Regions from separate parts of the Enterobacter chinensis genome, predicted to be linked through region 1. Evidence: predicted binding sites of a transcription regulator. Region 1 holds the regulator's gene; each other region holds the start of a gene.
The links. Region 1 encodes CRP, which controls carbon source genes, mostly activating them, when cyclic AMP is high. Its sites were predicted from a motif close to ATGTGANNNNNNTCACAT; they were not measured.
Positions count from the first base shown of each region.

Region 2: PYW49_RS02875 (iron-containing alcohol dehydrogenase) is a predicted target of CRP. The motif match lies at 4,945-4,962, and genes of this name have one in related genera.
Region 3: PYW49_RS16905 (glycine dehydrogenase) is a predicted target of CRP. The motif match lies at 3,549-3,566, and genes of this name have one in related genera.

Region 1 is NZ_JARDVI010000008.1:47,116-54,038, reverse strand. It holds gene argD (bifunctional acetylornithine/succinyldiaminopimelate transaminase) at 1-885, shown strand, start outside; gene PYW49_RS20930 (YccS/YhfK family putative transporter) at 882-2,969, opposite strand; gene crp (cAMP-activated global transcriptional regulator CRP) at 3,027-3,659, opposite strand; gene PYW49_RS20920 (OsmC family protein) at 3,971-4,375, shown strand; gene PYW49_RS20915 (phosphoribulokinase) at 4,455-5,324, opposite strand; gene PYW49_RS20910 (YheU family protein) at 5,355-5,573, opposite strand; gene PYW49_RS20905 (hydrolase) at 5,570-6,592, opposite strand; gene mdcA (malonate decarboxylase subunit alpha) at 6,821-6,923, shown strand, end outside.
Region 2 is NZ_JARDVI010000001.1:570,952-577,874, forward strand. It holds gene PYW49_RS02855 (YhcH/YjgK/YiaL family protein) at 1-150, opposite strand, end outside; gene PYW49_RS02860 (sialidase family protein) at 147-1,310, opposite strand; gene PYW49_RS02865 (sodium:solute symporter family protein) at 1,312-2,724, opposite strand; gene PYW49_RS02870 (dihydrodipicolinate synthase family protein) at 2,801-3,685, opposite strand; gene PYW49_RS02875 (iron-containing alcohol dehydrogenase) at 3,703-4,845, opposite strand; gene dtnK (D-threonate kinase) at 5,019-6,236, shown strand; gene PYW49_RS02885 (D-threonate 4-phosphate dehydrogenase) at 6,229-6,923, shown strand, end outside.
Region 3 is NZ_JARDVI010000005.1:372,862-379,784, forward strand. It holds gene PYW49_RS16880 (amidohydrolase/deacetylase family metallohydrolase) at 1-939, opposite strand, end outside; gene PYW49_RS16885 (DUF4310 family protein) at 982-1,623, opposite strand; gene PYW49_RS16890 (DUF4311 domain-containing protein) at 1,636-2,412, opposite strand; gene PYW49_RS16895 (DUF4312 family protein) at 2,435-2,734, opposite strand; gene PYW49_RS16900 (SFCGS family glycine-rich protein) at 2,737-3,099, opposite strand; gene PYW49_RS16905 (glycine dehydrogenase) at 3,110-3,448, opposite strand; gene PYW49_RS16910 (Hok/Gef family protein) at 3,900-4,022, shown strand; gene cybC (cytochrome b562) at 4,093-4,479, opposite strand; gene pmbA (metalloprotease PmbA) at 4,524-5,876, opposite strand; gene yjgA (ribosome biogenesis factor YjgA) at 5,972-6,523, shown strand; gene mpl (UDP-N-acetylmuramate:L-alanyl-gamma-D-glutamyl-meso-diaminopimelate ligase) at 6,627-6,923, opposite strand, start outside.

The DNA of each region.
Region 1 (6,923 bases):
GAAACCGCCTTCAAGCTGGCGCGCTACTACGCAACCACGCGCCACAGTCCGTACAAAACCAAAATCATCGCCTTCCATAATGCCTTCCATGGGCGCTCATTCTTTACCGTCTCCGTTGGCGGTCAGCCGAAGTATTCCGACGGGTTTGGGCCGAAACCAGCTGACATTATCCACGTGCCGTTTAACGATCTGCATGCGGTGAAAGCGGTGATGGACGATCACACTTGCGCGGTGGTGGTTGAGCCTATTCAGGGTGAAGGCGGCGTGACCGCGGCAACCCCGGAATTCCTGAAAGGTCTGCGCGAGCTGTGCGACAAGCATCAGGCGCTGCTGGTCTTTGATGAAGTGCAGAGCGGGATGGGGCGTACCGGCGATCTCTTCGCTTACATGCACTACGGCGTGACGCCAGATATTCTGACCAGCGCCAAAGCGCTCGGCGGCGGTTTCCCGGTGAGTGCGGTACTGACCACTCAGGACATCGCTTCGGCGTTCCACGTGGGGTCGCATGGTTCTACCTATGGCGGTAACCCGTTGGCCTGCGCCATTGCCGGTGCGGCATTCGACATCATCAATACGCCGGCGGTGCTGAACGGTGTGAACGCAAAGCGCGAGCTGTTTGTGAAGCATTTGCAGCAGATCGATGACCAGTTCGACGTGTTCAGCGAGATCCGCGGCATGGGCCTGTTGATTGGTGCCGAGCTGAAGCCACAGTACAAAGGTCGCGCGCGCGATTTCCTGCACGCCGCCGCCCACGAAGGGGTGATGGTGTTGAATGCGGGACCGGACGTGATGCGTTTTGCGCCATCGCTGGTGGTGGAAGACAAAGACATTGAAGAAGGATTAACCCGCTTTGCCGCGGCGGTCGCGAAGATCGTTAAAGGCTAATACTCGGTTCGCTTCAACCGGCGGGTTAGCCAAATCCCGTGATGCGGACGCTGACGCCATGCCACCGACGAAATGGTGTGCATGGTGTTCAGATGCCCCAGAATGCGCTGTAAATGTTGCTCCAGGGTGCTCATAGGCCCGTGGGTTAACGTCTCCGGCGCTTCCAGAATATTCGAATCTCCCGACTCACCCGGCGAGTCATATTCCAGACGCTGCTGACAGCGCTGCAACGCAATCTCACACGACTGCAGGTAACGTTGCGCCAGGTCTGGCGTCAGCATCGTGTGCTCGCGCGCCAGCGTCGTCATGGCGTTAATATGCTCGACGATAAACTGGCTGTGGGTCACCCAGAGCTTCATGTCCGCCAGATAGTGCGAGTTAAAGCCCGGCTCCTGCATTGCCTGGTTGAGCGAGTTGAACAGGGCGTTGTGCGCCTGGTTGACCTTCATCCGCTGATAAGCCAGCGGGGAGGGCTGCGGGTCGTCGCTCAGGATCAGGCGAATGGCCTGCTGGTCGGCCTCCAGCGCGTCGTGAGCGTTCTGCCTGAGCAGCCCGCTTTGCCACTGCGGCCACAGCCAGACCATGCCGCCAAAGGCAATCAGGCAGCCGATCAGGGTATCAATCAGCCTGGCGACAATAAACTGTTCGCCATTGAGCGTGAGCAGCTGCAGTGTGTATACCGCCGTCACCGTGAAGCCCACCATCGCCCAGCCGTAGTTTTTGCGGATAATCAGGTAGCTTACCAGCGTAATCGCCAGCATCCCTGCCAGGGTATAACCTTCCGGCACGTGGAAGTGCAGCGTCACGCCCGCAATAATCAGCCCCGCCATCGTTCCGCCGGCCCGATGCAGAATACGCACCCGCGTAGCGCCGTAACCGTTCTGGGTGACAAACAGCACGGTCATTAAGATCCAGTAGGGTTTTGGCAGATGCAGCGCCATGCCCATCAGGCTGGCGGTACTGAGCATAACGCTAATTCTGGCGGCGTTGCGCAGAGCGGAAGATTTAAGAGAAAGATAGCTTCTGAGCGCGGGCAATAACGGAAGCCGCTTTTGCTTATCCGCCATCAGATCGCGGGGGTAAAGCGGGCGCTGTGTACGCAGCACGCGGGCGATGCGGCTGAAGTGCCAGGCGGCAAACTGGCCGACCGGGTTATCCGGATGCTGGCGCGCGATTTTCTCCAGTGCGCCGAGCTGTTTTTCCATGTTAAAGCGCGTGGGGTAGCGGTGGTAGAGAATATCGTCAGCCAGGACCCGCAGGCGCGCCGACACGGTCTGCGCGTTCCAGCGGATCACCGCTTCGGCGTGGCTGCGCTCGACCAGCTTTTGCACCTCTTGCGGGTGGTGAAGGCTAACGGAGATATGCTCCTGCAGATCCAGCCCAACCTGGAAGGTGCGCAGCAGCCGTTTGTATTCGTGGTTCTTGTTGGCGGCGAGCATATGCAGCTGCTGATAGCACTGGCTTATCAGATCCACCACCTTTTGCTGGCGCGTCAGCAGCGGCGGCAAGGATTTTTCCGGATCGGTATGCTGGGTGAGCAGGGTGTATTTGGCTTCGCAGTAATCCGCCAGCTGCACATAGAGCAGGCTCAGGGATTCACGCAGCGGCTGTTCGCGCCACAGCCAGAACCAAAACCAGTTAAACAGCCCGTACCACAGCGTTCCCAGGGCGTAGATCAGCAGCGGCTCCCACACCGGCATATTTCCGGCGAGGCTAAGCGTGAAAATGGCCGCAATCAATGAGGCGGGAAGCAGGCGGGCATGCAGCGAGCTGATTTCGGCCGTGACGCCGAGGGTCATGGCCAGCACGGTCAGAATCAGCGGCAGCGGAATATCCCGGGCAAGCAGAAGCTGTACGGCGAGGCTACAGCCCGCAAACAGGCAGCCGCCAATAATCAGGCGTTTGAAAAAGCGCTTATGCGGCGTGTCCAGACCGGCAATGTTGCAGCAGGCAGGGACGAGAGAAAACAGCAGGCCTTGCTGAAGATGTCCGAGGATCAGGCCTACGGCCACAGGAAGACATAACACCAGCGTTTGTCGCAGTGCGTAGTTAACTTCCGGGTGATAGATCAGCCTGCGCCACATGGGGAGTAGAGACAAAAACGGCGTGACACCTTGTGGTGGCACGCCGTTTAAGCGGAATTAACGCGTTCCGTAGACCACGATGGTTTTACCGTGGGCGGAGATCAGGTTTTGATCTTCCAGCATTTTCAGGATACGGCCTACTGTCTCACGGGAACAACCAACGATCTGACCAATTTCCTGACGGGTAATTTTAATTTGCATGCCGTCCGGGTGGGTCATTGCGTCTGGCTGTTTCGCCAGGTTCAGCAGGGTCTGCGCAATACGGCCGGTCACGTCCAGGAAGGCGAGGTTACCCACTTTCTCTGAGGTGACCTGCAGACGGCGCGCCATCTGGGAAGAAAGACGCATCAGGATGTCAGGGTTAACCTGAATCAGCTGACGGAACTTCTTGTAAGAAATTTCAGCCACTTCACATGCTGTCTTTGCACGAACCCAGGCGCTACGTTCCTGGCCCTCTTCAAACAGGCCCAGTTCACCGATGAAATCGCCCTGGTTCAGATAAGAAAGGATCATTTCTTTCCCTTCTTCATCTTTGATCAGCACTGCCACCGAGCCTTTAACGATGTAATACAACGTTTCCGCTTTTTCACCCTGGTGAATCAGCGTGCTCTTCGATGGGTACTTATGAATGTGGCAATGAGACAAGAACCATTCGAGAGTCGGGTCTGTTTGCGGTTTGCCAAGCACCATGCGCTGTTATCCTCTGTTATAAGCTGTCACCAGAGTCATCAGATGCATCCGGACTCTGGGGTTGCAATCGAATTCTTACCCATACCCTGGGAAGTCGGCTACCGTAACGTTTCGCAGCCAGTAAAGTTTGATGTCCTCTGCATACACGTGTAACGTCAATGTATTACTGTAGCATCCTGAGTGTTTTAGCATAGCTTTCGCCGCGTGTCTCCTGGTGTCTCGCTTCAGCATGATGCAGGTCGCCTTCCATTGCGAGAAATGTAACACACGCGTAATCTGTCACCAAAAATGCAACGTTGGAGTTCAAAAATATGCAAGCGCGCGTGAAGTGGGTTGAAGGTTTAACGTTCCTGGGCGAGTCCGCGTCAGGACACCAGATTTTGATGGATGGTAACTCCGGCGACAAAGCACCAAGCCCAATGGAAATGGTGCTGATGGCAGCAGGTGGATGCAGTGCGATTGACGTAGTGTCGATTTTGCAAAAAGGTCGTCATGACGTGACAGATTGCGAGGTTAAACTCACCTCAGAACGTCGCGAAGAGGCGCCACGCCTGTTCACCCACATTAATCTGCACTTTGTTGTCACCGGTAAAGAACTGAAAGACGCGGCGGTCTCGCGTGCGGTGGACCTGTCTGCGGAGAAGTACTGCTCTGTGGCGTTAATGCTGGAGAAAGCGGTAAAAATTACCCATTCGTATGAAGTGATCGAGGCTTAATCTTTTGGCGGGTGGCGCTGCGCTTACCCGCCCTACGGATTGTTGGCCCGGTAAGCGCAGCGCCACCGGGCAAAACTGATTATGCGATCTGCTTCCCTTCCATCAACCGCTCCACCAGCGGCGTCATGATTAATTCCATCGCCAGCACCATTTTCCCGCCCGGCACTACCAACGTATTCATGTGCGAAATAAATGAGCCCTGCAGCATCGCCAGCAGCCAGGGGTAATCGATACCTTCAAGATTGCGGAAATGGATCACCACAAAGCTCTCATCCAGGGACGGTATCGTTTTGGCGGCGAACGGGTTGGAGGTGTCCACCGTCGGCACGCGCTGGAAGTTAATGTGCGTGCGGGAGAATTGCGGCGTTAAGTAATTGATGTAGTCTTCCATTGAACGAACGACGGAATCCATCACCGCCTCGCGCGAGTGGCCGCGCTCGCTCATGTCACGCGTCAGCTTCTGGATCCACTCCAGGTTAACGATAGGGACCACCCCGACCAGCAGATCCACGTGACGCGCCACGTCGTGTTGAGGCGTGACCACGCCGCCGTGTAATCCTTCGTAAAACAGCACATCGGTGGGTTCCGGCAGCGGCTGCCAGGGGGTGAAGGTGCCCGGCACCTGATTCCAGGGCACGGCTTCATCATAGGTATGCAGATACTTGCGGGACTGCCCTTTGCCGCTCTTACCGTATTCCAGAAAGGTTTGTTCCAGCAGGCCGAAGTCATTGGCTTCCGGGCCGAAGTAGCTGATGTGTTTACCCAGATCGCGCGCCTTACGGATGGCCATGTCCATCTCCGGACGTGTGTAGCGGTGAAAGCTATCGCCTTCGACCTCCGCCGCACGGAGATTCAGCTGGGCGAAAATCTTGCGAAATGCGAGGCTGGTGGTGGTGGTTCCCGCACCACTCGACCCCGTAACGGCAATAACCGGATGTCTGGCAGACATAGCAACTCCCTGACTGAAAAGGTTGGAAGATCAGCCGTGAAACGCGTTGCGGGGCATGATATTGACCGTCTCATGCAGTTCTGACCACACCAGCAATACGTCGCCGCTTTTCAGCTGGCGCTTTACATCGTTGACCTTTTGCTCAAGCGAGCGTTCCTGTTCACCATAATCGGTGCCTTCGCGTAATACAAAGCTTTCAATCAGATTATCGAGCGTTTCGGGAGCCAGATCCTGCCAGGGAATAATCATTTTGCACCGTCCAGATAAGGGGTTAGCCAGTCAGGAATACGCGTCTCAAGCCACATTTTCGGGCGACGCAGCGTACCGCCGATAAACCCGACGTGGCCGCCGTGCTCCGTCAACTGATAGTGAACGTTGTCGGGCAGGAATTCCTGAGCGGGGATCGAGTGATGATCCATAAAAGGGTCATCTTTGGCATGAATGATGAGCGTCGGCTGCGCGATCTTGCTGAGCAGCGGCATGGCGCTGCACTGACGATAATAGTCAATCGCATCGGCGAAGCCGTGAATTTTCGCGGTGATCAGATCGTCGAACTCGCGAATACGGCGCACTTTTTTCAGCTGGCGCAGGCTGACCGGCAGGGTATCCGGGTAGGCCTTCAGCTTACGCGCCGCGTTGGCCTTCAGCAGGTTGAGCAAGTAGCGCTGATAGACGCGGGAAAAGCCTTTCTCCATGTGGTAGCTGCACTGCTCCAGCATAAACGGCGCGGAGACAATCACTGCGGCATCCAGCGGTACGCTTTCACCCTCTTTCGCCAGCAGACAGGCCAGCATATTTCCGCCCAGCGAATAGCCCACGGCAGCGGTGGGAACTGTGCCAAAGTTTTCACGCAGCCAGTGTAAAAACCACGTTCCGTCTTCGGTTTCACCCGAGTGATAGATGCGTTTCTGACGATTGGGTTCGCCGCTACAGCCACGAAAATGCATCACCACGCCGAGCCAGCCGCGGGCTTTTGCCGCCTCAATTAACCCATGCGCATAGGGGCTGTGCAGGCTGCCTTCCAGGCCGTGAAAGACCACCAGACGCGGCTTATGGCGGGCCTGCTCCGGTTCTTCGCTCCAGGCGAGATCCAGAAAGTCACCGTCTGGCAGGTCAAGGCGTTGCCAGTGCGGGGTGAACTGAACCTTGCGGCGGATCAGTCGCGGCAGCATGGTCTGCAAATGGCGATTGGCGACGCCGCGCATAGGCACGAACTCAGTGCTGTCTTCGGCTGCAATGTCGAAGTCTGATGGAATGATTTGGGTCATAAGCGCGATGCTGATTCTTGTCGGAAATTAACGATACTTTCCGAATTGTACCCCGTTTAGCCTGGTTTTCCGAAACATGAACTGATCCCGATCACAAATCTTTACCTTGATTATTACTCTCAGGCTAATGATTCCGCTCTACGCTTAATTGATGCCTTTCTCACCAGAGCGCACACTTTACTCAACGTTAAGCAAATCAAAATGATTAGCTGAATCAGGAGGTTAATAATGTTATCTGGGCAAACACCCACCCGGCAATGGAACACCCGACGTAGCGAAAAAGCACGTCGTCTGGCGTCCGTACCGGTGCAGGGCAAGGTACTGCCGACCG
Region 2 (6,923 bases), on a different contig from region 1:
GTGGCAAAACCATGGCGCATCGTCTGGCTGCCAGCGCCCGTCATCGCGTTCGCTGAGCGCCTTAAGCGTGCAGTCCGGGCGCGAAAGCAGGGCGTACAGCGCGGGCGGTAGCCCTGCCAGCGGCAGGGCGTTGAGATGTCCGATAATCATACTGGCTCCTTGATCCATTCTGGCGTCACCCGCACGTATTTGATGGCCTGACGGAAATACGTATACGCGATATGCAGATCCCCTTCAGGTCCCTGCTTGATGCTGGGATAGGAGAATTCGCGATTGAGCTTTTCCAGGGAGTTGTTGGTCATACAGTAGCCATCCCCCTCGTCCAGATGACGTTGCCACGGCCAGCTTTTCCCGCCGTCCGGCGAAATGGCGACGGTCATCGGGGCGCGCGGTGCGCCCCAGAAGGCAGCCCGACCGTCGGTGACAACCGGCTCTTTACGACCGTCACCATCGTCAATTTCATCGTATAGCGAGGCGCGACGTTCCCGTGCGCCGGCGGCGCTCATGGCGTTAAAGACAAGCGCCAGCTCACCGCTCGCAAGCGTGGTCACCTGGATAGACGAGTTGTTATTGGGTAACTCCGTGGGCTCCGGTACGGACCAGCTTTCACCGTTATCGGTTGACTGGCTGTAGTAAATATTGTCCGCCCAGCGGCTGCGGAACAGCGCCACCAGGGTGCCGTTACTGAGCGGGGTGATGTTCATATGCACGCAGCCCAGGCTCTCCGGCACCTCGACGTCGCGCCACGTTTTGCCACCGTCTCTGGAGATTTTTACCGCGCTGATGTCATCGTTGCCGACCCATTTCTCGCCCGGCCGCGTGCGGCAGTAAAACACCGGCAGCAGCCAGCTACCGTTGTCCAGCACAACAATCGGCTGGCGGATAAACGTGCCCGGTTTATCAAGCAGGGTCGCGATGTCCCCCCAGGTTTTACCCAGATCCCGGGACTGGCGATAGCGCACAATGGCCGTGTCCTGATTACCCGAGATTTGCGCGGTCCACAGCAGCCACAGCACGTTGTCCGGGGCCAGGAACAGAACCGGGTTTTGTTCGGAACGCGTGGCATCATCAGACAGTTTTACCGCATCGCTCCACTGCTGGCTGCCCGGCGTCAGGCGTGAACCCCATACGGAAATATCCGCAATGCCTTCCTGAGTTCCCCCAAACCAGACGCACATCAGCGAGCCGTCCGGCAGCGGCAGTAGATTCGCCGCGTGGTTTTGTGGGCAAGAGGAAGGCAGCATGGCGGCCTTCACGTGAGCATCCTGTTGCGGGCGAATAATCCCGTCGCGGGTTACGGTTTCAGACATATCAGACTCCATTATTTTCAACGGGGGTTGGCGCTTTACCCTGCGCTTTTCCCGGAATGAGACGGTCGATCGCCATGATGATGGCTGGGGTTACCAGGGCGACGTACATATTGTTGATTCCGAAAGGATCGCCCAGCAGATACCAGACGGAGGTCACGACGCAGGCACCAATCAGGCCCGCATTGGCACCGCGGGTGCTGCGGAAGAACGGGGCGTAAAATGCGATAACGGCCACCACTGAAATAGACAGGCGAATGGCGCGGGTAAAGAACGAGAGCTTCAGTACTTCAGGCACCAGCAGAACAAAAATCAGCGGCAGGAAACCAATCAGAAGAGAGATCCAGCGGGTGGCTTTAAACTCCTGCTCGGGCGTCGGGTTGCGCATCGGCACGTAAAAGTCTTTTACCACCAGGGAGGCGATGGCCAGCGCAACGGTACTGACGCTGACGAAGATGGACGCCACCAGAGAGGTGGTCACCACGCCGGCCAGCCACGGGTTCATATCCTGCAGGAAAATCGGCATCGCATAGAGGCTGTCGATCTCCGGGTGCAGGTATTTTGCCGCCACGCCAATCACCGCGATGGCCAGCGCAATCGGCAGGCAGAAGAAGAAGGCGACCCAGGTGGAACGCTTAGCGGATTTCACGTCTTTGGTGGAGGAAATCGCCTGAATGACAAACTGGGTACAGAAGATGGAGCCGATGGTGCCAATCAGCCACGCGAAAATGGTCGTCGCGCCGATGTTGCCATCCCAGGTCCAGTAGAAGTCCGGCATGTTTTCAATCATCGGCGTAAAACCGCCGGTTTTCGACAGCGCAAAGCCCATAATAGCGAGGATGCCGAAGTATTTCAGCGCGCTGTGCAGCACCGTAACCCAGGCCACGCCCTTCATGCCGCCAAAGGCGAAATAGAAGGTACTGACAATGGCCGTAATGAAGGCGGCAACAGGGAGATTGACTTTCAATACCGTGGAAATGGCCGCTGCGCCGCTAACGTAATTCCCCACGTTAACCAGCAGAAGGGCGTAAATCATGATGATGGAGATAATGTTTTTGGTGCTGTTACCGTATTTTTCAGCAATCGCACCCGAGATGGTGATTTTCCCGGTGTTGTATATGCGCTTTACCAGCAACAGCCCAAAGAGCGGGAAGCCAATCGCGGCCCCGATAACGGACCATGACGCGGCAAACCCGTCTTCAAACGCCGCCTGCGCGGTGCCGATGGTGGATTTAGCGCCAATATACTCGGACATCAACAGGATCCCGACGATAAACGCCGGCATTGCGCGGGAGCCTTCCATAAAGTCCCCGGAGTTTTTACTGCGGATCCGGAAGGTCAGCCAGGTGGTGAACAGGATGTAGGCAATGACTATGCCCACAATAATCAGGGTATCTTCAGCGGTAAAATTATTCATCTTTGCCTCTCTTCAGGGCGAGTGAATCCTGGGCACCTCAGGCACCCGGTATTCTTATGGACGAAACCAACGCCGGTTAATTCAGTGACGTTGTCACTATTCGACGTATCTCTTCAAGCTGCTGTTCGTTAAACGCCACGGCATAGCGGCTTTCGCCGACCTCTTCTCCCATAATCTGCAGCGCTTTTTTGACGGCGGCAGGCGAAAACGCCACGTTGTACAGCTCTGTGCGCAGCTGAGTGACGCTATCCTGCGCCAGCCGGGAACCTTCGATATCACCCGCGTTAAAGCGTGACCAGATGGCGTTGATGGCCGCTGGCGCCACGTTCGCCAGCCCGGAAATACAGGCTGAACATCCGTCAACGAAACCCTGGTGGATCAGTGAATCCGGACCGTTGAGCACGTCGAACCCGTCAATGTCGCTTACCGCATTGAGGAATCCGCGCAGGCTCTCGTAGCTTCCTGCGCTGTCTTTAATACCGATGATGTTGGGATGCCCGGCCAGCGTGCGTGCGGTCACGGGCTCTATGATGTTGCCGGTACGCGCCGGTATGTTGTACAGAAATACCGGTACGTCCAGCGCGTCGGCGATCGCGGTGTAGTGCGCCACAAGCTCAGCCTGCTTTAGCGGCACGAAGTAAGGGGTAATGACGGATACGGCATCGACGCCCAGCATGGCGATCTGTTTCCCCAGACGGATGGTTTCGCGGGTTGAGATCTCCCCAATGTGCCCCACGACCGGCGCGCGCCCGGCAACCGCCTCCACACAGGTACGGGTGACGGCGATTTTTTCCTCTTCGTTCAGCACGAAGAACTCGCCGTTGGTGCCACCGCAGAAAATGCCGTTGCCCGCGCTGAGCTGACGATCGAGCTGTCGTTTAAGACCCGACAGATTCAGCGCGCCTTCCGTGTCAAAGGGGGTCACGATGGCCGTCAGCACGCCCCTGATTGTGTTACGCATTTCTCACTCCTTCGATATTAATGTTGGGGAAACAGCGTCCGGTAAATTGCCTGCACCTCGTCGTGGTTGACCTGGTAAGGGGCGTTGTTCATTAACCGTTTAACGTTAAGGGCCGCATCGCTCAGTGCGGCGATGTCCTCGCGTGGGACACCCAGCGTCTCCAGGTTGTCCGGCAGGTTGAGCCTGCGCACCAGTGCGGCAAAGTATTCCACCAGCGCGTGGGATTTATCTTCGTCTGATAGCGTCGTCTCCGCGCCGGGCACCAAATTCCAGACTTGCGCAAATTTCGTCACGCAGTGGGGACGAACCGCGCGCATGCAGGGCGCCAGGAGAATGGCGTTGGCGACGCCGTGCGGCAGGTGATATTTGCCGCCGAGCGGATAGGAAAGGGCGTGAACCAGATGCGTGCCGGCGTGCGCAATGGCGACCCCGCCGTAGTAAGACGCCCACAGCATCTCCAGCTTCGCCATCAGATTGCCCGGTTCGGCGCAGGCCGTTTCAATGTTGCTGAGCAGCTTAGACAGGCCCATCAGCGCGGCGTTATCGCTGACCGGGTTGGCGACCGTTGAGGTGAAACACTCTATCAGATGGCACAGGGCATCAATCCCGGTGGATGAGGCAATGTGCGCGGGCATGCTGGTCGTCAGCTCCGGCAGCAGGGCGACGTAATCGGGCAGCAGCACGGGGGAGATAATGCCCACTTTCGTGTTTTGCTCCGGTATGGCCAGAATGGCATTCGGCGTCGCTTCCGAACCGGTTCCGGCAGTAGCCGGGATCAGCAACGAGGAGATACGCGCCACGGGTTTTGTTCCCGCCAGCAGGCTGTCCAGCCCCGGTGACTGCGGGTGGCAGAGCACCGAAAGCAGTTTGGCCACATCCAGTACGCTCCCCCCGCCTAGCCCGACGACCAGACCAAACGTTCCCGTTAACCCGGCGAGCAGCTGGCTCACATCATGGTGGGAGGGTTCAGGCGGCACCGTGTCAATAATCGTGACGCGGCGGTTGTCCTCTTCGAGGATCGCGCGGATCTGCTTCGCCGCCTCCAGACGCGCAATATTGCCGTCCGTCACCAGCAAGAGCTGCGTTTTATCAGTAAGTAACGGCCTGATGGCGGCGATAGCATTCGCGCCGCTAATAATGGTGCTGTTGATCGTACCCACACTTTTCTCCTGTCTCTGTGCCCATGATTGATTTCGCTCAAATAAGACGCTTCATGGTCATCGTGTGGCTAAATTTATAATTTATTCGCAAACTGATTAACTTGATCTTGCTCACATATAATCAATCATGATTGAATATAATCATTAACAGGAAAGGCGAACCCGGAGTGGGGATGAAAGTGAACAATCTGTACAGAGAGGTGGTGGTCGTCGCGGATGACTTTACCGGCGCTAACGATGCCGGCGTCAGCCTGGCGCTGTGCGGCAAAAAAGTCAGCGTGGCGTTTCATACGCCTTTAACCCAGCCGACCGATGCGCTGATCGTCAATACCGATTCCCGGGCGCTGCGGGCATCGCAGGCGGCGGAAAAGGTGGCCGCTCTCGGGGCGGATATCGCAAATGCCCGCTGGCTCATCAAAAAGATGGATTCCACGCTGCGCGGCAACGCGGGGGCTGAGTCACAGGCCCTGAAGGCATTAAGCGGCAAGCGACAGGTGATTATTGCCCCGGCATATCCTGCGGCAGGGCGCATCACGCGGCACGGCAGGTGTCTGGTAAACGGCATTCCGGTGAATGAAACCGAATTTGCCAGCGATCCCAAAACGCCCGTCCCGTCTGCCGCTATTGCTGACCTGTTTACCGACGTGAGCGTTAAAAACGTGACCGTGAGGACGCTGACAGCCGAACTGGCGCAAGGAACGGAGTGGCTCATCGTTGATTCACAGACCGACGAGGAGCTGGACGCCATTATCAGCGCCGCGCTGGGCTGCGCGCAGACGCCGCTGCTGGTGGGCTCGGCCGGGCTGTGCGATGCGCTGGCCCGTCATCTGGCCCCGGCCCGACACAAACAGCTGCTTGCCGTGGTGGGCTCAATGAGTGAGATCGCTCAACAACAAATTACGCGGGCTAAAGGTATGACGGGCGTCGTGTCGGTATTCATCAATGTGAATGACGCGCTGCGCGGCGACGCGGACGGGTATCTCGAACAGATTGCGCAGGTGCTTCAGTCTGGCCATCACTGCATTGTGCATACCTGCGCGGGCCAGGAGGCTCGCCATCAGGTGGAGCAACTCTGTCAGCTGCATCACGTCACCCGCGCAGGCCTGGGCGAAAAAATCTGTACGTTTTTAGGCGAATTAACCCGACAGGTGCTTGCGGTGCACGAACCGGACGCGCTGTACGTCTCCGGAGGCGATGTGGCGATGGCTGTCGCCAGGGCACTTGATGCCCGCGGGTTTGAAATTACCGGGTGCATCGCACAGTGCGTACCGGTCGGACAATTTCTGGGTTGTAGCTGGCAGCGGCCGGTAATGACCAAAGCAGGGGGCTTCGGAAAGGAAGAGACACTGCTTGAGGTTTTGCATTTTATCGAGGAGAGACTGAGTGACTAAAATCATCGCTGTAACCATGGGTGACCCGGCCGGCATTGGCCCGGAAATCATTATCAAATCCCTCACCGGGGGCGAGCTGTCAGGGGCGCCTGTCGTGGTGGTGGGCTGCGCCAGAACGCTGCAGCGGGTGCTGGAGAAAGGGATCGCCGGGCAGGCGGATATGCGTATTATCGACGCGGTGAGCGACGCGCATTTTGCCCCGGGCGTGATTAACGTGCTTGACGAACCGCTTGCGGATCCTGATGCACTAAAGCCGGGCGTCGTGCAGCCTGCGGCAGGGGATCTGGCCTATCGCTGCGTGAAGCGTGCCACCGAACTGGCGATGGCGGGCAAGGTGAAGGCTATCGCGACGGCGCCGCTGAATAAAGAGGCACTGCACCAGGCCGGTCACCTTTATCCAGGGCATACCGAGCTGCTGGCGCACCTGACCAACAGCAAAGATTACGCCATGGTGCTGTATACCGATAAGCTTAAGGTGATTCACATCACCACCCACATTGCGCTGCGCAAATTCCTTGATACGCTCAATCAGGATCGGGTAAAAACCGTGATTGGCATTGCGGATAGCTTCCTGAAACGCGTCGGGTTCGAGCATCCTCGCATTGCCGTTGCCGGCGTCAACCCGCATGCGGGGGAGAACGGCCTGTTTGGTGATGAAGAGATCAAGATTGTCGGCCCGGCCGTTAA
Region 3 (6,923 bases), on a different contig from region 1:
CGTCAGGCGCAGGCCGTCTGCAGCATTGGCGGTTACGCAGTCAATCACCTGCGGCAATGACATGCCGATGGCGAGAAACTTCGACATCACGCTCGCCAGCGAGCCCACCGGGCCGTTAATGCGGTTGCGGCAGTAGATATCCGAGCTGATGGTGTGCGGCAGAATGCCCATCGCGATGGCGCGTTTCGCCACCTCAAAGCTGAAGCTCGCGGTGCCGTGGCCGACGTCCAGACGCACGCCGCGCTTCAGGGCCGAGGTGATTGAGGCACGCAGCTCGCCGGACGGCGTCAGAATGCGGTTTGGCTTGCCGTTATAGCAGTGGGTGATGATGTCGCCCGAGCTCAGCAGTTCGGCGATTTCGTCGAGGTTCGGCGGGTTGTTGCCGATGTGGACCATCAGCGGCAAATCGCCATTCTCTTTCTGGATGGCTTTCGCGCGCTCCAGCGGCGTAATACCGTTCTCGCCGACCACGCTGCTGCTCATGCGCGCCTTCAGGCCGACGATAAAATCGGGGTGGCGTTTCACCGCCTGTTTGACAGCGTCGGCGTCGATGTTGGCCATATTGGCCAGCTCGTTCTGCGCAATCAGCCCCACGCGGGAGATATTCAGCAGGGCAAACACCTCGGTTGAGGCTTTGCGGGTAATCTCATAGAAGTCATCTACGTCGTCGGCTCCGGTACTGCCCGCATCCACCACGGAGGTGACGCCGGTCGCAATGCCGACGCTGTCCGGTTCGTCGTGATAAATCGGGGAATTGGGGTAACAGTGGACGTGTGAGTCAATCCAGCCAGCGCTCACAAAGACTTCGCCGTTAAGCTCAACCGTTTTATGTGCGGGAGCGTCAATCTCGCCCAGCGCCGCGATCTTCCCATCCTGAATGGCGATATCGGTCAGGGTATCGTCGGTGAGGCGCGCACGGCGCAGGAGTAAATCAAACATGAGGATCTCCTGATAAGGCGGGCGCCTGAGCGCCCGCGGGTATTAAAGGGCGACCGGGAACAGCCAGCCCAACAGCATGGCACCGAGGATCGCGCCGCCGGTAATCGGCTTCTGCCAGATGTAGAACAGCAGCGCACCTAAGAGTGAACCCACGCCAATCGGAATGGAGGCGGTCATGGCGCTGAGGATAATCAACGGCCCGAGGAAGCGGCCGGAGGCGTTACCCGCGCCCATCATCACGTCTGCACCGTAGGTAGAGTTGCTCTGATTGATGGTGAACTTACGCGCCAGGATGATGACGTAGCCAATCGCCAGGCCAATTACCAGGCCGGTAATCAGCGCAGCAATGAAGTTGGTCACCGGGAACATAATGCCCGCGCCCAGCAGCAGCGCCGGAACGCCAAGACCCACGCCGGTCTGAATGGCTCCGCCGATATCAAGAATACCCACCAGCGAGCCTTCGATAATACGGGCGAACAGGAAGCTTGCGCCGAACGCCGCGACCGCGCCGTAGACGCCGGTATCAATCCCCGCCTTCAGCATCGCCACGAAGGCCACTTCGTTAAACGCGCCGATGCCGTAGAGGTAGTACATATGCGTCCCGGCAAACACGCCGGAGGAGAGCAGGCCAACGAAGATCGGGAACGACCAGTCGGCATACCAAAAACCTTTATTCTGTTCCATGTAGAGGCTCCGTTATTTACCGCTGAGCGAGTTGTGGATCATGTCGAGCCAGTTCGGCACGGTCAGATGGAAGGATTCGATCATCTTCATGTCGAAGCCGCGGAAGAAGCCGCTCAGCACGAAGAGCAGGACGATAGCCGCCATCATCACTTTAGTAACGTGGTTCCAGCCGCTCTCTTCAACACCTTTACCGATCAGGATCCCCAGCACCAGGCCCGGTACGGCGTTGCCCATAATCAGCTGCGCTGCGCCGCCGAAGATGGTGGCCCAGAAGCCCGACTTTTTACCCGCGTCGATGGCCGCCAGCCAGAAGATCACCGGCATGACGGTGTTAACCAGCAGGTTTGCCGCCGGCACCAGCACCTTCACGGCGGTGACCTGAAGCGCAGCCGGCACGGAGGAGGCGGTCAGGTTCAGGAAGGTCACGACGATCATGCCGATCAGGCCGCAGGCAATCGCCATTTTGCGCGGGTCGTGCAGCGTTTCGCCGACGTTACGGTTTTTGATCATCAGTGCAGCAGCACCCCAGTTCGGGATGATGCGGTGGTCAACGTCCTGTGTGAAAGCCCCTGCGGCCACGGAAGAGGCCCAGGCGTTAAAGAAGAAACCTAACCCAAAGGAGAAGTGGGACGCCGGATCCCCTTCACAGGAGTTCAGTTCCCCTAACGTACGAAACGCGCCCATACCCTGTGTGGTAGGCGCATGAAACATGCGTGCAGCCCCGGCTCCGACACCGACGCCAACCAGGCCGCCAATGATGAGCGATTTTATTAATATAATTAAGAACATCAGTCTGCCCTTTTATGAATAATCAGCGTTGCGTGACGAAATCCACCTGGTCGAGATTGATGGCGGTCACGTTGACGGTCACATCCAGCTCCACGCTGTAGGTGCGTCTTTCCCGGCGCAAAAAGAAGAACAGAAACGCTTCTTTACGCACCGCTTCTTGCGCCTGAACGACCTGCACATCCTGTGGCTCAATACGCAGTAAGATATGCGGTGAGGCTTTCATCACCGCGGCCTGAACGTGGTTGAGCGCGTCAGCAAAGGCGCGCGCTTTGGCGTCGCCTTTGCCCTTCACTCTCACCGTGGTTGTGAACTGTTCTTTCATGCTTATGCGCCGTATTTTTTCTGCCACGCCTGCACCAGACGCTCGCCCAGCTCTTCTTTATCCATAAAGCCAAAGCCCAGCACGTTGCAGCCTTCGTTGATGGCGGTCACGCCCTCTTCCACGGAACGCATGCCGTATTTGGCTTTGTAGCCATATTTGGTCTGAGCAGTAATTGCGCCCGCGCCGCCGCTGCCGCAGAAGGAGATGCCGAAGGTGGCGTTTTCCGCTTTCATCACGTCACCGAGCTTCATATCGGCAGCCATACCCGGTACGACAACCGCGCGTCCACCTGCTTTTTCCACACCCGCGGCCACTTTCTGACCTTTGCCCAGGCGATCGCCAATCACGACTGTAATCTGTTCCATGTGTTGCTCCTTAAAGGTTGTCTTTCGCGACTTCGAAGTGAACGGAGAGCAGCCAGGCTTCTTCATCAGGAAGGTTGCCAAACTGCGCTACCACTTCACGGGCAAGTTGCATTGAATCGGGTGAAATTTCGTCGAACAGCTCCGCTTCAACCTCCGGCAGCGGCTCGCCGGTCACGGACCGGTGCGCCATTGCGCGAACGTGGGAGGTGAGCATCTGCTCCTGTACTGCATTGGGGATGATGTCGTGCCGGGCCAGCAGGGCATAAACCTGCTGCAGCATAGTGTTCGCGAGCTGCTCTGTTTGCACTGTCTGTTCCCCAACGTCGTTCATTACCGCTCCGTTAATCACTGGTCTTACCCCGTTAATGGCTCTGGAATAAAACTAACGTTGAGGGGGAATTGTTTGTAGCGAGTTGTTTTCCACTTCGAAGTGGAAAGGCGAGCCGCAGCAGTGATCTGTGCCACATAAATGCGCTGAATATGGATAAAACTCTGGATTTACGTGATGAATATCACGCTATCGCGCGGCAAATAAGGGGTAAGCGAAGCGGAAAAGATTCCGAGCGGGCTCGTAGAAATGTGATGTGGATAAGGTTTTCTTATGGGGATTCGCTAGAGTGGCGACGGGTGCTTGAGACTGACCGTCTCAGGCATGGGACGGAAAGTGGAAAGCCCCTACCTGAATTTAAATCAGGACGGGGCTGTAAACGACACGTCTAGCCACGTGATGTTTGCTACCTCGCCCGCTTTAAAGCAAGGAGGCATCCATGAAACGCAGAAACCCAAGTATCGGGGTTCTGATGATTATTTCTTTGACAATAATCATCTTAACGCTGGTGACGAGGAAAACACTGTGCGAGATCCGTTTTCGAAACGGCTCGCTTGAAGTGACAGCGCGGATGGATTGTCGCTCCGGCCGGTAGGGAGCAAAGATGCGGGGGCGCGTAATGCGCCTCCGCATACGGAGGAAGGACGTACAGCTCAGGCACCCAATTAACGATACTTTTTGTGATACGTGTTGCGCGTAGTCACAAACTGCTCGGCCGCCGCCTGGGCTTCTTTCACTTTACCTTCATTTGCCAGCTTCAGCGCACCGTCGATCTGGCCGACCAGCACGTCAAAGCCGTGGCGGTAATCTTTCATCTCTGCACTGTCCGCCGCTTTGCTTTCCAGCTTTGGCGGTGTCGCTTTTTGGGCGTCCAGCGCTGCTTCACGCATTTTGGTCAGTGCGTCTTTCATTTCAGCCGCATTGTCCGTTTTCTGCACCACCTTCAGGTTTTGACCGAGGATGCCCATGTCGTCTTCAAGATCGGCAGCAAACGCAGAAGAGCCAAGAACCAGCGTTGAAGCCGCGACGATCGCTAACAGATGTTTACGCATTGCTCACTTCCTTTTTTATTATTAAGAAAACGCTATCTCTATTGTCATTGTCCGGCGATTTTCATTTCCGGCAGTAATACAGAACCACACTGTATATTGCTGCGTGTTTCAATATCGTTACCGACCGTAACGATGTTGCGCCACATGTCCTTCAGGTTTCCCGCAATCGTAATTTCGCTCACCGGATATTGGATTTCGCCGTTTTCCACCCAGAAGCCCGCCGCACCGCGAGAGTAATCCCCGGTGATGCCGCTTACGCCCTGGCCCATCAGCTCGGTCACCACCAGACCGGTGCCCATCTCTTTCAGCATCTGCTCAAAGTTGAGGCCCTGTCCCGCAATCCGCCAGTTATGGATACCGCCCGCATGACCGGTGCTTTTCAGCCCCAGCTTGCGCGCAGAGTAGTTGGTCAGCAGCCACTGGGTCAGCACGCCGTCTTTGATGATATCGCGACGTTCGGTACGCACGCCTTCGCTGTCGAACGGCGTGGAGGCCAGCCCTTTCAGCAGGTGCGGATGCTCTTCGATAGTCAGCCATTCCGGCAGGATCTGCTTGCCCAGCGAGTCGAGCAGGAATGTCGATTTACGGTAAACGGAGCCACCCGCGATAGCGCCCACCAGATGGCCAAACAGACCGGTCGCCACTTCATTGGCAAAAATCACCGGGGCCTTCATGGTGGAGAGTTTACGCGGCGACAGGCGTGACAGCGTGCGTTCGGCGCACTCTTTACCGACCCACTCCGGAGACTGTAAATCCCCCAGCGCGCGGCCAATGGTGTAGGCGTAGTCGCGTTCCATGTCGCCGTTCTCTTCGGCGATCACGCAGCTGGAGAGTGAGTGGCGGGTGGAGCAGTAGCCCTGCAGCATGCCGTGGCTGTTGCCGAAGACTTTGATGCCGTAGTGGCTGTTAAAGCTGCCGCCTTCGGTATTGGTAATACGTTTATCAGCCTGCAGGGAAGCCTGCTCTGCGCGTGCAGCCAGTTCAATCGCTTCGTCCGGCGTGACCTCTGCCGGGTGGAAAAGATCGAGATCCGGCGCGTCAAACGCCAGCAGATCTTTATCCGCCACGCCTGCGTAAGGGTCTGGCGAGGTGTAACGTGCAATATCCAGCGCCGCCTGCACCGTACGGGCGATGGCATCCGGACTGAGATCGGTAGATGACGCACTGCCTTTGCGATTCTGGTGATAGACCGTGATCCCCAGCGCGCCATCGCTGTTGAATTCGACATTCTCCACCTCGCCAAAGCGGGTGCTCACGCTAATGCCGGTGGTTTTGCTGACCGCCACTTCGGCGCCATCTGATTTTTCTGAAGCAAGCATCAGCGCGGTGGAGACGGCTTCTTCCAGAATCTTACGCTGCGCTTCAACTTGTGAGGTTACTTTCATCGCAAATGCCATACTGTAAGAGAGAGTTATCTGAAGTCTAACAGAGAACCGTTTTTCAGTGCGCGTCTTAACTGGTAACATTAGCCTCTTTTTTTAAGGAGCCTGACATGACTAAGCAGCCCGAAGACTGGCTCGACGACGTTCCCGGTGATGACATCGAAGACGAAGATGATGAGATCATCTGGGTCAGTAAAAGTGAAATTAAACGTGACGCCGAAGAGTTAAAACAGCTTGGCGGAGAACTGGTAGAACTGGGTAAAAACGCGCTGGATAAGATCCCGCTCGACCAGGATCTGCGTGATGCCATTGAACTGGCACAGAAAATCAAAAAAGAAGGCCGTCGTCGCCAGCTTCAGCTTATCGGTAAAATGCTGCGTCAGCGCGACGTCGATCCGATCCGCCAGGCGCTGGACAAGCTGAAAAACCGCCACAACCAGCAGGTTGCGTTTTTCCATAAGCTTGAGCAGATCCGCGATCGTCTGATTGAACAGGGTGATGATGCCGTACCGGAAGTGCTGAACCTTTGGCCGGATGCTGACCGTCAGCAGCTGCGTTCCTTGATCCGCAACGCGAAGAAAGAGAAAGAAGGGAATAAGCCGCCGAAGTCTGCGCGCCTGATTTTCCAGTATCTGCGCGAGCTGTCTGAGAACGAAGAGTAATCTGTGCGGTTGTGCGCCGGATGGCGGCGTAAACGCCTTATCCGGCCTACAAGGTCGTGCAGTGTGTAGGCCCGGTAAGCGCTAGCGCCACCGGGCTCTTTTGTTACTCAGCGGCCTCGGCTTTCTTCGCCAGACCATCCAGCAGCTTCTGATGGATCCCACCAAAACCGCCGTTGCTCATGACCAGAATATGGTCGCCGGGCTGGGCCGCTTTCACCACCATGTCCGCAAGCACATCCACATCCGCACTCCAGTGCGCAGGCTGAATGCAGGCATCGGCCACTTCAGCCACCTGCCACGGAATATGCTGCGGCTGCAGCAGGAAGACCTCATCGGCGCGTCCTAATGACGGCGCGAGATCGTCTTTGCAGATGCCCATCTTCATGGTGTTCGAGCGTGG